DNA from 4 places in the Acerihabitans sp. genome. Region 3 is predicted to be linked to each of the others. Evidence: predicted binding sites of a transcription regulator. Region 3 holds the regulator's gene; each other region holds the start of a gene.

Region 1 (3,213 bases), on a different contig from region 3:
AACCGCGCCCTTCGACGCCGCATAAGGGGTAATGGTGTCGCGGCCCAGTTCGCTTTGCATCGAGCAAATATTGATGATTTTTCCCTGGTTACGCGTAATCATATTGCGGGCGACGGCTTGTGATACCAAAAAAACCGCCGTTTGATTTACCGCGATAATATCATTCCAATCCTTTTCCGGGAACTCGGTAAAAGGATGGCGGCGCTGAATGCCGGCGTTATTGATCAAAATATCAATAGGCCCGATATCGGATTCAATCTGCGCTATTGCGCTATTGACCGCCTGGCTTTGCGTCACATCAAACGCGGCGGAGTAAGCGATATATCCTTTGTCTCTTAATTGCTGCGCCGCTTTTTCCGCGCGCTCGACGGTAATATCATTGACGATGATTTCCGCGCCTGATTGCGCCAGGCCATTGGCCAATAGAAACCCAATGCCCTGGGCGGAGCCGGTAATCAGCGCTTTTTTATTTTTCAGTGAAAAGATATCGTTCATAATAAATTCCTATTTTTAAAATCCATGGCTTTTTCAAAGCAACTACCACATGTTCAAAACACCAACTGCACCTTTGACGCCAAAGACTTGTCGGCCGCGAAATTAAGCGCCTGTTCAAGCTCGGCCTGCGGATATTCACCGGATAACAACGGCAGCGGATCGACGGTGCCGTTGCCCAGCCAGGTGACGGCGGTATTGAATTCGCTGGTAAAACGGAAGCTCCCCACCAGCTTGATCTCCTTGGCAATCACCATCATCATCGGGAACTCCGGCGTAACCCCGCCCATGCCGACCTGGACCAAGGTGCCCCTGGCCCGGGTTAATTCGAGACAGCGGGTAATGGACTGGGGATGGCCCGAGGCTTCAAAAGAGATATCGAAATAGCCTTTTTCATCGGCGTAGGCGGCGAAATCACCGTTGGCCGCATGCAGGGTTTTGCCGGCGCCCATCCGGGTGGCGATATCCAGGCAACGCTGGCTCATGTCGGCGCAGACGATTTCCCGCGCGCCCGACGCCTTGGCGGCCGCCACCAGCAAACTGCCGATAGGCCCGACGCCGGAAACGAACACCGTTTTGCCCTTCACGTCCCCGGCTTGATGCACCGCGTGAATGGCCACCGCCAAGGGTTCGGCAAAGGCCATGACACGCTCATCGAGCGTATTATCAAATGGAATGCACTGGTCGGTGTCCACTACTTTAAATTGAGTAAATCCACCGTCCACGTGCGGAAAATACATGGCGCTGCCAAAAAAACGCATATTAATGCATTGGTTTTCCTCACCGGACAGACAATATTTACACTGCTTGCAGGGTTTGCTGGGGTTGATTGCCACGCTCTGGTCAACCTTAAGCCCCGGCGCATCGCTTTTTACCACATGGCCGATAACTTCATGGCCCAAGATCATGGGCTGGCGTACTTTAAAATTGCCGACCGCACCTTCCTGATAATAATGCAGATCGGAACCGCAAATGCCGCCGCGCGATATTTTAACCAAGGTTCCCTGGCCGGAATATTCAACATTCTGCGCCACAACGGCAACGGATTTTTTCCCGGTAACCACACAAGACTGGGTATCAATGTTCATTTTATTTCCTTAACGGTAATGTCGTTGAGGTGCAGTTAATCGGCAATGGATGTGCAAAACTGTGATGAATGTCACTTAAAAATGATGTAACGAAAATGATGTAACGCATAACGTGATTGACTTAATAAAAAGCAACTTCAGTCCAGGGAGAAAAGGAAATAAAGTAAAAAAACGGCAGGGTAGGCTGTTGCCAAAACAGAGGTTAATTACGTGGTCAGGGCGTTTTATCCCGATAATTAATATCGTAGTTGAGGGTGCGGCTCTTATAAAAAGGCAATATATAAGCACGGCCGATCCAGATATCCGTTAATGCCTGTGGTGAATTTATGCATCATCAGCCATAACGGTGCTATCGTTTTTATCGTACAACGGGTATGACGCGCTATATTCCGATGAATAATAAGTTATATTCCGATGTGTAATATTTTATTAATTCAGCTTGTCCTGTATTATTTGGGTGTATTTTTATGTTTTCCATTAGACGGCGCGGATAATGAGCCAAACACAAAATTTGAGGGAAAACGGCGCCCGAGGCGATATCAGTAATGCTGGCGATATTTTCCGAGGTCATGGCAAGGATGCAGCGTGAACCCAGCGGATACTATGGTTCCAGTATAGAGGGGGGCGTCGCCGGTTTAATGGACCGCGCACGCGTTGCGAGGGATAAATTCAGGGCTGTTACAGCCTGCGGCCTGTGGGGGGAAACGCCATTATTCCAAGTTTCCGGACAATGCATTGAGGATAAATCTGGCCCGATCCGCTACGTTGATTTTCGGTATTTCCACAATGTCATAATTCAACGCCGGGTAAGCCGTTACCAGCAGGTCGTATTCAGCCAAAGCGGTAGCGAAAGAATGCCGCCGTTCGGGATCTTCGGCATAAATTTCGCGCCAGGGTGGGGTTAAAAAAACCTGTCGATAATAACGGTGGGCAATGCCATAGCGCGTTAAATAAGGTTTCCCTGTTATGTGCTCAAGGTTGGCCGCCGCGTCCACCACCCCCCGATCGAAAAATATCCATTCGTTTGCGGTGTTGGCCTTGGCCCAATCGGTGACGGCCAATTGAATAACGTTGCGTAAAAACGCCGCCATATTAATCCAGGGTAATGCCTGGCCGCCTCGTTTCATCTCTTCGCTCACCACGCGCCGGCCGGGTTCTTCTATTACGGTATAGCCGAGCCGCTTTAACTCAGCGAGTATTGTGGACTTGCCGCCGCCGGAACAGCCAGAAATAACAACGTAGCGATTCATTTTTTCCAATTCCTCGATATGATTTCCATCCTAGAATTTATTTGCAGTTTTTACATTGCGTTACCCTGGGGCGAAGCCTCCCCGGTTGCTGTCAGTAAGGTTGGTTTCGTATTAGCGTTCAGGTTACCCATGCCGCCGGCGGAGGGAGAATCTGTCCTACACTTCAAACAGCTTCACTGAACCCCTTGTTCAATCTGATTCGTTAAGTTATCGGCATCCTGTCAATACCTTAGGTTGTTGGAGCGAAAATGGAACCTGGCGATGGTGGAAAAATTACCGGGCCCGAAAGCCCGGCCAGCAACATTAGCCTACCAATGCAACCTGTAAGTGCTCAAGAGATACAAATATGAATGAAGCAGTATGGTGGCAGAATGATTCTCAAT
Region 2 (3,213 bases), on a different contig from region 3:
CGCCTTCCGATTTCGGCCGCAATCGCCTGATCGGCCTATTGGACCGTTTTCGCCACGATTTTCCCGCCATTAATTTTATTCTCTCCCTGTCCGACGCCGCCGCCCCCATCGGCGACGATACAGATATCGCCATCCGCTATGGACGACCCGGCGACGGCGCCTTCACGGCCCGTAAACTGGCCGACAGCCATCGGGTGGTTTGCGCCGCGCCGGGACTGCTGTCGCAATTGAGCCCGCCGCCGGCGCCCGTCAGCCTGCAGGCCTTGCCGGCCATTGTCCTGGTTAACGCCCTCGGCATTCAGGAACCCTGGGTTTATCGCAATGAAGGAAATATGCCGCAACAGATGATGGTCACGCCGGCTTATACCACCAATGATGGCGATATCAGCCACAAATGGGCGATCCTGGGTTATGGCTTCGCTTATATGCCCATCCTTGATATCAGGGAAGACCTGGCCGCCGGTCGGCTGGTGACGGTATTAGATGAATATTTCATCGAGCCGGCACCCCTGTATGCCCTGTATAACCGTAATAAATTCCAGGCGCCCCGCATCAAAAGGCTGCTGAATTTCCTGCTCGAAAGCCTGGCATAACAGCGGACTGAAAGCGGTTTTAACACCGGGTCAGCGCGGCGCGGTATGCGGCCTGGATCAAGAATACGTACAGCGTTGCCCCGCCCCGCTTAACGCCGCCAGCGCCATGACCTATCATGGTAGAACGAGGACAGGCCGTCGGTCATACCTCCCCGTCCTGCTTCCCACCTTTTTTTTCTGGAGACTATTATGCATATTGATTTATCGGGCAAAAACGCCATCGTCACCGCCTCCACCGGCGGCATTGGATTTGCCATCGCCACCGGGCTGGCGCGCGCCGGCGCCTCGGTGGTGATTAACGGCCGCAGCCAGGCCTCGGTGGACAACGCGCTGAGCCAGTTGCACCAGGCGGCGCCGCAGGCGACGGTAACGGGCGTGGCGGCTGATTTGTCCAATGCGGCGGGGGTTAGGCTGCTGACCGGCGCCGTGCCCTCCGTCGATATTTTAGTCAACAATGCCGGTATTTACGGCCCCAAGCCCTTTTTCGATGTGGATGACGATGAGTGGGAGCGTTATTTCCAGACCAACGTGATGTCGGGCGTGCGGCTGGCGCGCTTTTACCTGCAAGGCATGCTGGACCGCGGCTGGGGACGCATGGTGTTTGTCTCGTCGGAGTCGGCGCTGAACATCCCGCCGGAAATGATTCATTACGGCGTGACCAAAACGGCGCAGCTGGCCGTGGCTGGCGGCCTGGCCAAGCTTGCCGCCGGTACCGGGGTTACGGTGAACTCCGTGCTGCCCGGCCCCACGCTGTCCGAGGGGGTGCGCGACATGCTGCAGGATTCCGCCCGGGAGGCGGGCGTGAGCATTGAGCAGGCGGGTACCGATTTCGTGCGCACCCATCGTTCCAGTTCCATTATCCAACGCCTGGCGACCCCCGAGGAAATAGCCAACCTGGTAATATACACCTGCTCCCTCCAGGCGTCGGCCACCACCGGCGCTGCGCTGCGGGTGGACGGCGGGGTTATCAACAGCATCGTCTAGCGCTGAACAAGACAAGAAACGATGCGCAAGGATAAATATCCGGCCATGCCGCGCCGCTGGGGTAATCCGTTGCGCGCCAGTCCGCCGCGGGATGGCTGTAAAGTGTTAATGAACGGCGGCAATATTGTGAATTACACCTTTTTTTATGTGATGTGCATCACAAATATTTGCATTTATGTGACGAAGGTCATATTATTACCCCATCAAAGGCAATCACTTTACAGGTCAATCCTGGTTAGGGGACGCATATGAAATTCCGTAAATTCCTGAAAAAAATGCTGCTGTCATACGTTAATACCGTGAAAGACGTACCGCCCGGTGCCATGTATTAATTTCCATGATTGCAAAAAAGCTGCCGCGGCAGCTTTTTTTTTTGGGGAAAATCGGGTAGGCAAGGAAAGTCAATGCGAGTCCTGGTCCCAGTACTGATATTGCGTGGCCGTGCTTCGGTGCCGCCTGATGACCGCCAGCGGCAGAATTTCCCTGTCGCTGCCATAGCTCAGGATGCAGTTGCCCCTATCATCGTTGCGCCGGCACTCTTCCACTTTGGTCAGTTGGCTCATCGGCGTTATGGACACCGAGAAAGAGCCTGCCTCCCTGCCGTCTACGCCATACAGGTAGCGGGTGCTGGCGTGCAGCGAACGCATTGAGCTGAAATAACCCTTATCATCATAGGCATAGATATTTACGTCGTTGCTGAAGGGATCGCTTCCCCGCGCGGTGCTTTTGAGGAGCCGCAGGTTTTTATCATAATCATAGATCGCGGTGGTAAAACCGGGTTGGCCGTTGATGGTAAAGGCATCCGTCGAGGAAGTGATCACGCCCTTTTCGCCGACAAAAAACCGGCTCTTACCCTGCTTATGGTTAACCAGCGACTGCTTGCCGTCCTGGTCGATGATGATGGCGATATCGTACTCGCTCTCCCAGCCATCGCCGGATTTTACCGTATGATTGGACATGCGCAGGGTCATATGGCCCTCCGTCTTGTGGTAGTCGTACGCTTCTTCGCTTAGGGCGCTGCAGGCATCGAAACTGATGCTTGACCGGGCCTGTTCATCCAGATCTTTTCCCACCATACCCGCCACCACCAAGCGTATGTCGCCTTTGGCGGTACCGCTTAACATGATTAAGTTATTGCTGTCGTTGATGGTTTTCTTAGCCGGGGGACATTGATTTTCAGCCGCGGCGGCGTGGGCGGCCAACCCGGCCAGCAGGATCAATACCGGCAATCGGTAAATTAGTTTAATCATATTCATTCCCAGGCAGAGCTGTTATGCGGATATCCACTCAAAAGTCAGGTTGCCGAAGGGGCGAAAAGGATTGAGCACACCAGAAAAGTATACCCTTGATGTTAACACGGTGCCACGTCTACGCCATGCCAAGCCCTGATGCAAACGGCGCGGCCGCCGCTTTTTTTACCCGGGATCCGGCGAAAGCGCCTTGCAATCATCCTGGCAAGACCTGTATATTCAGCCAGTAAAATTAAGAGGATGGATCATGCACGTTAAACTGATTTACGATAAACGAAATTTCGGCTCCTTGCCCGGTGCCGACAGCCTTATCCTGGCCGAACTGACCAAACGCGTTCAGCAGACTTTCCCCGACGCCGGCGTCGAAACCAAACCGATGCAGCGCA
Region 3 (3,213 bases):
TTCGCGCGAGGCGGTAATGGATTCGGTGGTGCGGTCGATGGAGGATTATATTAACTACATCACACCGCAGTTTTCCCGTACCCATATTAATTTCCAGCGCGTGCCGACCGTCGATACGTCGAATCCTTTCGCCGCCAAGGCGATTCCCTCGCTTGACGAAAGTTTTGTCGTTATTCATTTCCGTAGCCTGGCGCATATCGACCTGCCCTACCTGCTGGCGATGCTGCAAGGCTCCTTTATTTCCAATATCAATACGCTGGTGGCGCCCGGCGGCAAGATGGGGCTGGCGATGGAGCTGATTATGGGGCCGCTGGTGCAGCGGTTGCTGGAAGGAAAGGAAATTAAGTAAACACGAGGCCGCGGGCGGGAAAACCACGCCCGATTCGGCCCCATTGGCACACTCTCCCTTAACACGCGGGTTTGAGTGTGGTGTTGGCGGGCCGGTTAGGCGGCGGGGGCGTGGCGTTCGTCGCGCACTTCAAAGCTGTGGGTCACGTTTACCGACGCGCCGAGCATCAGGGAAACGGAGCAGTATTTTTCCGCCGATAGGGTCACCGCCCGTTCCACCGCCTTGTCGGTTAGCCCGGTGCCGGTCACGATAAAGTGCAGATTGATATGGGTAAACAGGCGCGGCGCCTCGTCGCGGCGTTCAGAAGTGAGCTTGACCTCGCAATCGCGCACATCCTGCCGCGCCTTGTGTAGAATGGACACCACGTCAATGGCGCTGCAGCCGCCGACCGACATCAGTACCATTTCCATTGGGCTGGGCGCTTTTTCCCCTGCGTTCCCATCCATTAAAACCTGGTGGCCCGAGGCGGATTCGCCCATAAAAGATAACCCTTCTACCCATTTTACCCGTGCCTGCATTATGATGACTCCTGATATAAAACTTTCCAGCAGACTACATTTTTGTAGGAAAACTGGCAATGTTACTGAACATACTTCATGCTGAAGCAAGACAACAGAAGACACTGCATCAAACCTATGCTAAAAACAAGGCTGGATCGGGCTCATGATAATTAAAGGGCAAGAGATCGATCGGAACATCAAAATACCAGACCCTAATAAGTTCCCTTGCGCCGCTCCGTTTAAACGCGGACACAGAGTGAATAATACAAGCGCCGTAACAGGGAATACGATGTCCCGAACCTGGGATAGCGATGACAAAAGAGGATAACAGCGAATGGTTCTCGGCAAACCGCAAACAGACCCGACTCTCGAATGGTTCCTGTCTCATTGCCATATTCATAAGTATCCATCGAAGAGTACACTTATACATCAGGGTGAAAAGGCTGAAACGCTTTACTACATCGTTAAGGGCGCCGTGGCGGTGCTGATTAAGGATGAAGAAGGCAAAGAGATGATTCTTTCCTATCTTAACCAAGGAGATTTCATCGGCGAGCTCGGCTTATTCGAGGAAGGTCAGGAACGCAGCGCCTGGGTGCGGGCGAAAACCGCCTGTGAAGTCGCCGAGATTTCATATAAAAAATTCCGGCAGCTGATCCAGGTAAATCCGGATATCCTGATGCGCCTGTCGGCGCAGATGGCCAGCCGTTTACAGGTCACCTCGGAAAAAGTCGGTAACCTGGCATTCCTGGACGTGACCGGGCGCATCGCGCAGACCCTGTTGAATCTGGCGAAACAGCCCGACGCAATGACCCATCCCGACGGTATGCAAATCAAGATTACCCGTCAGGAAATCGGCCAAATCGTCGGCTGTTCCCGTGAAACGGTGGGACGTATTCTTAAAATGCTGGAAGACCAAAACCTGATATCCGCGCACGGTAAAACCATTGTCGTTTACGGCACGCGCTGATAGCCCCGTTAGACAGGCGTGGTGCTCCGTACCACGCTTTTTTTGCTGACAGTATGTGGCGCCGGTTAATCTACCACCCCGAAGTCAATTATGCCCTGCGGCAGACCATCGTGTTATGCCTGCCGGTGGCCGTCGGCCTGTTATTCGGCAGCCTGCAAAACGGCCTGCTGTTTTCACTGGTTCCCGCCTGCTGCAATATCGCCGGCCTCGATACCCTGCATAAACGCTTTTTTAAACGCCTGGCGGTGGGCGGTTCGCTGTTCGCCCTGAGTAGCGTGCTGATCCAGGTGCTGTTGGCCGTGCCGGTGCCCTTACCCCTGGTGCTGTTCGGCCTGGCGCTGCTGTTCGGCGTCACCGGTGAAATCAGCCCGTTGCATGGTCGTTTGCTGCCCGCCGCGCTTATCGCCGCCATCTTTACCCTGGGCCTGTCCGGCAATGTGCCGCCCGCCGTGCCGCCGCTGCTGTATATTGCCGGCACCGCCTGGTACGGCCTGTTTAACGCCCTGTGGTTCCGGCTATGGAAAGAGCAGCCGATGAGGGAATCGCTCAGTCTGCTATATCGGGAGCTGGCGGATTATATCGAGGCGAAATACAGCCTGCTGACTCAGCATACCGATCCGGAAACCGCCCTGCCGCCGCTGTTTGCCCGTCAGCAGTCGGTGATCGATCTAATAGCCCAGGTGTACCAGCAGCTGTATATGCTGTCGGCTAGCAACCAATTGCAATACAAACGCCTGTTGCGTTCTTTCCAGGTGGCGCTGGATTTGCAAGAGCATATCGCCGTGAGCCTGCACCAGCCTGACGAAGTCCAAAAACTGGTGGAACAAAGCCACGCCGAGGCGGTGATCCGTTATAACGCCCGCATGATTGCCACGCGGCTGAGGGTGCTGGCGGATGATATTTTATATCACCGTCAGCCAGGGCGTTTTAACATGGTTACCGCGCTGTCGGCGCTGGAAAAAATTGCCGAGCGCCACCCGGATAATCCGGTCGGGCAGTTTTGCTATTACCACTTCAGCCGTATCGCCAGGCTGTTGCGCACCCAGCGCCCGCTCTACCGCCGCGACCTGATGGCCGACAACCAGCAGAGGCTGTCTTTTTGGCATGCGCTGGTCAGCTACTGTTCCCTTAAATCCATGGCGCTGCGCAGCGCGGCAAGGCTTGGGATTATGTTGGCCATCGGCGGCAGCCTGGGGCTGGTATTGGATTTACCCAAACCCTACTGGATTTTAATGACGGTGATGTTCGTCAGCCAAAACGGCTATAACGCCACCAGGGTGCGTATCCAGCATCGGGCGCTGGGCACGCTGGCCGGGCTGGTGATTGCCGCCGGCACGCTGCGGCTCAGGCTGGACGACGGCACGGTGTTGCTGTGCATGCTGGCGCTGACGCTGGCG
Region 4 (3,213 bases), on a different contig from region 3:
ATAAGTTTGGCTAGCATCCCTGTATTGGCCAAAGTAGCGCCAAAAAGCATCAAGAGCAGGTTTTTTTTCCGGCGAGAGACTGACTGCCAGGTCGTTATATTTTTTCTCGGCATCCGCATAGTTTTTTTGTATCAAGGACCAGGCGTCATCGGTTCCTTTTAATTGCAAATTGAATGTATTGTCCTTGATTAAAATAAAAGCCAATACAAAATCATTGAGCTGATTATCCATATCGGTGCCAAACGTTTGGTTCAGCAGCGCGGTTTTAAAAGGTCCGATTGCGTCCTGGTTCTGAAGTTCGTCCAGTTGGGCGCGGACAGCCACCATTTTTTTTGAAGAAACACCCATTTTTTCCAGCGATTTATTAAAATCCCCGAGATAGAGGGCAATATTATCCAGGCTTGCCATCGATTCTTTATCCCAGGACAACGCCTGGGCTTCGCGGGTGAGCCTGGTGGCGTCATCGATAAAGCCGGCCATGGTCTTACGCACCGCTTCGTCGGACGAATAAAGATATTTAATGCGGTTGACTTTAACCTGAAAAACATCAATGTTTATATTATAAATAAGATTGGTCTTTTCATAAATATCGCGTATTCCTTTAAATCGTTGCACGCTCCATCCGGATGCGATAACGACCAATAATAATACAATGCCAAAACCCAAAAAAAGTTTATGTGACACTTTGATGCCATTTGTTTTTTTTAGTAAACCGGTCATGTTTTTTTCCATATAAAATTTATACATACCAATAATGTAATGCGTAAGATAATTGTCTAGCCTAACTATCGGCAATTTTTCCTGCTTCTTTAGACTCTTTTAACCATGATGAGATCTCAGGCGGCAAAATGCCGGAATGCATTTATCCGGCTGATGCTTGCGCGAAAAAAATAAACCTGTGGCAGTCACCGGATCGTGCTGAATGCCGCGTAGGGGCATATAAAAAAATGGCGGCGTTCGCTGTGCATATGCCTGGATATAATAGGGCAATATTCTAAGGCAATATTCACATCAAACGCCCAACTCCGACAGGAGTAGCTATACTAAGGGCTGTTGCTGAACAACTCGGAGGATACAAATGACTATTCATAAACACGGGCAGGCACACTGGGAAGGCGATATCAAACAGGGTAAGGGCGCCATTTCCACGGAAAGCGGCGCGCTAAGCAGCCAGCCCTATGGCTTTAACACCCGTTTCGAAGGTAAACCCGGCACCAATCCCGAAGAACTTATCGCCGCCGCGCACTCGGCCTGTTTTTCCATGGCGCTGTCGCTGATGCTGGGCGAAAAAGGATACGTTCCCGAAAGTATTGACACCAAGGCCGATGTTTCGCTGGATAAAGTGGATGGCGGTTACGGCATTACCAAAATCGCCCTTGATAGCAGCGTGGTGTTGCCGGGGATTGATACACAGGCGTTCGACGCCATCATCAAACAGGCCAAAGAAAACTGCCCGGTGTCGAAGGTTCTTAAGGCTGAAATCACACTGACCTATCAACTGAAAAACTGAATCCACACCGCGTTATGACCCCCACCCCGCCTGTACGGGCGGGGCTTGCGTAACGGCGTGGCTGCTGTGCGCATTCTCTTCGGGATAAGGCGCAAACCGCACCGCACCGCCGCACCCGCCCCGTCATGTTGCCGCCTGAACGCAGGATTGTTAGTGCCTTATATAATGTGATGTGCATCACATAAATCGTGTTATGCTCATGGGCCTTTCCGACAGGAAACTATCACGATGAGGTAAGATATGATTACCGGTATGCGCATCGCATCCGTGCTGCAGATGATTTTGAATATCGGCTTGCTGTTCCTGGCGCTTATCCTGATAGTCTTTATGGGGAAGGAAACCTTTTTGCTGGCCAAGGTGCTGTTGGTGACCGGCGAACTGGCGTCTTACTACCAGTTGATTGAAGGCATTGTAATTTATTTCCTGTATTTTGAATTTATCGCTTTGATTGTGAAGTATTTTCAGTCCGGCTATCACTTTCCGCTGCGCTACTTTGTCTATATCGGCATCACCGCCATTATCCGCCTGATTATCGTTGATCATAAAGATCCGCAGGATACGCTGTATTATTCGGCCGCCATCCTGATCCTGGTGGTAACCCTGTGGCTGGTCAACAGTCACCGCCTGAAACGCGAATAACAGACCTGCCGGGCGGCGCCGCGGTATTTTCATTTTTTTGCCAAATAAGCGGAATGTAATAAAATTTTCGCTGCGGGCGCAGGTAAAACGGCTTTACCCGTGGGGTTTAATCAGAACCAGTATAATAACGGCGATATTCTGTCGGCGTGCTTTTCAGCTGCCGCAAAAAAGCGCGCCGCAGGATATCCACGCTGGAATAACCGCAGGCTACGGCGATTTCCTTTGGCGCCAGACGGGTGGACTCCAGCAGTCGGCGCGCTTTGTCCACCCGTTCCTGCTCCAGCCACTGCGCGGGCGTCACCGCCAGCGCCTCCTGGAATAGACGGGTAAAATGCCTGGTGCTGAGCTGCATATGGTCGGCCAGGGCTTTAACGTTTGTCACCTCATTGATATGGGCGATGGCCCAGCGCTGCATATCCTGCAGTGACGATCTGCCGGCCAGCGAAGCGCGGCCCTTGCGGCTGAAATGCCCTTGGCCGACCGGGCGTTTGAAAAACATCACCAGGTTGGCGGCAATCGCCATCGCCACCTCGCGGCCCAAATCCTCTTCCACCATTTTTAGCGCCAGGTCCAGCCCGGAAGTGACGCCCGCGGCGGTTCTGAGCGGGCCGTCGCAAATATAGATTTCATCGGCATTAACCCGCACATCGGGATAACGACGCGCCAATTCCCCGGACACCGCCCAGTGGGTGGTGACCCGGTAGCCATCCATCAATCCGGTGGCGGCCAGGATCAACGCACCGGTACACACCGATCCGTATCGTTGGCTTTGCCGGCAGCAGGCCGCCAGCGCCGCCAGGCTTTGCGCCCCGAGATTGAACCCGGTAGCCGCCGGCGAACCGGCCACCAGGAAACTGTCCAGCGATCCGGCAAGCGTATCCCGCAACGAGAGATCGGGGACGATTTTCACCCCCGATGATGTGGTGATGACCTGCTGATCAAGCCCCATGACCCGTGTACGGTAAACCATGCGCCCCAGAACGGCGTTAGCCTCGGCGAACACGTCCAGCGGCCCGGAAATATCGAGCATCTGCGCGCCGGGCAGGGCGAGACAGACTATTTCT

Evidence for each region. The regulator CRP, encoded in region 3, controls carbon source genes, mostly activating them, when cyclic AMP is high. The targets are predictions, from matches to a motif close to ATGTGANNNNNNTCACAT.
Region 1: a site for CRP is predicted at 1,640-1,657, ahead of idnD (L-idonate 5-dehydrogenase). Genes of this name have one in related genera too.
Region 2: a site for CRP is predicted at 1,723-1,740, ahead of azuC (stress response protein AzuC). Genes of this name have one in related genera too.
Region 4: a site for CRP is predicted at 1,676-1,693, ahead of psiE (phosphate-starvation-inducible protein PsiE). Genes of this name have one in related genera too.

The regions. Positions count from the first base shown of each region.
Region 1 is NZ_DASWOM010000093.1:65,433-68,645, forward strand. It holds gene idnO (gluconate 5-dehydrogenase) at 1-495, opposite strand, end outside; gene idnD (L-idonate 5-dehydrogenase) at 549-1,580, opposite strand; gene VGC33_RS16175 (AAA family ATPase) at 2,291-2,830, opposite strand.
Region 2 is NZ_DASWOM010000077.1:18,870-22,082, reverse strand. It holds gene VGC33_RS12775 (LysR family transcriptional regulator) at 1-593, shown strand, start outside; gene VGC33_RS12770 (SDR family NAD(P)-dependent oxidoreductase) at 783-1,577, shown strand; gene azuC (stress response protein AzuC) at 1,826-1,909, shown strand; gene VGC33_RS12765 (hypothetical protein) at 1,979-2,827, opposite strand; gene VGC33_RS12760 (DinI-like family protein) at 3,075-3,213, shown strand, end outside.
Region 3 is NZ_DASWOM010000015.1:18,602-21,814, reverse strand. It holds gene VGC33_RS02320 (phosphoribulokinase) at 1-349, shown strand, start outside; gene VGC33_RS02315 (OsmC family protein) at 445-867, opposite strand; gene crp (cAMP-activated global transcriptional regulator CRP) at 1,184-1,816, shown strand; gene VGC33_RS02305 (YccS/YhfK family putative transporter) at 1,870-3,213, shown strand, end outside.
Region 4 is NZ_DASWOM010000006.1:6,448-9,660, forward strand. It holds gene VGC33_RS00935 (methyl-accepting chemotaxis protein) at 1-720, opposite strand, end outside; gene VGC33_RS00940 (OsmC family protein) at 1,079-1,510, shown strand; gene psiE (phosphate-starvation-inducible protein PsiE) at 1,751-2,149, shown strand; gene VGC33_RS00950 (GlxA family transcriptional regulator) at 2,256-3,213, opposite strand, start outside.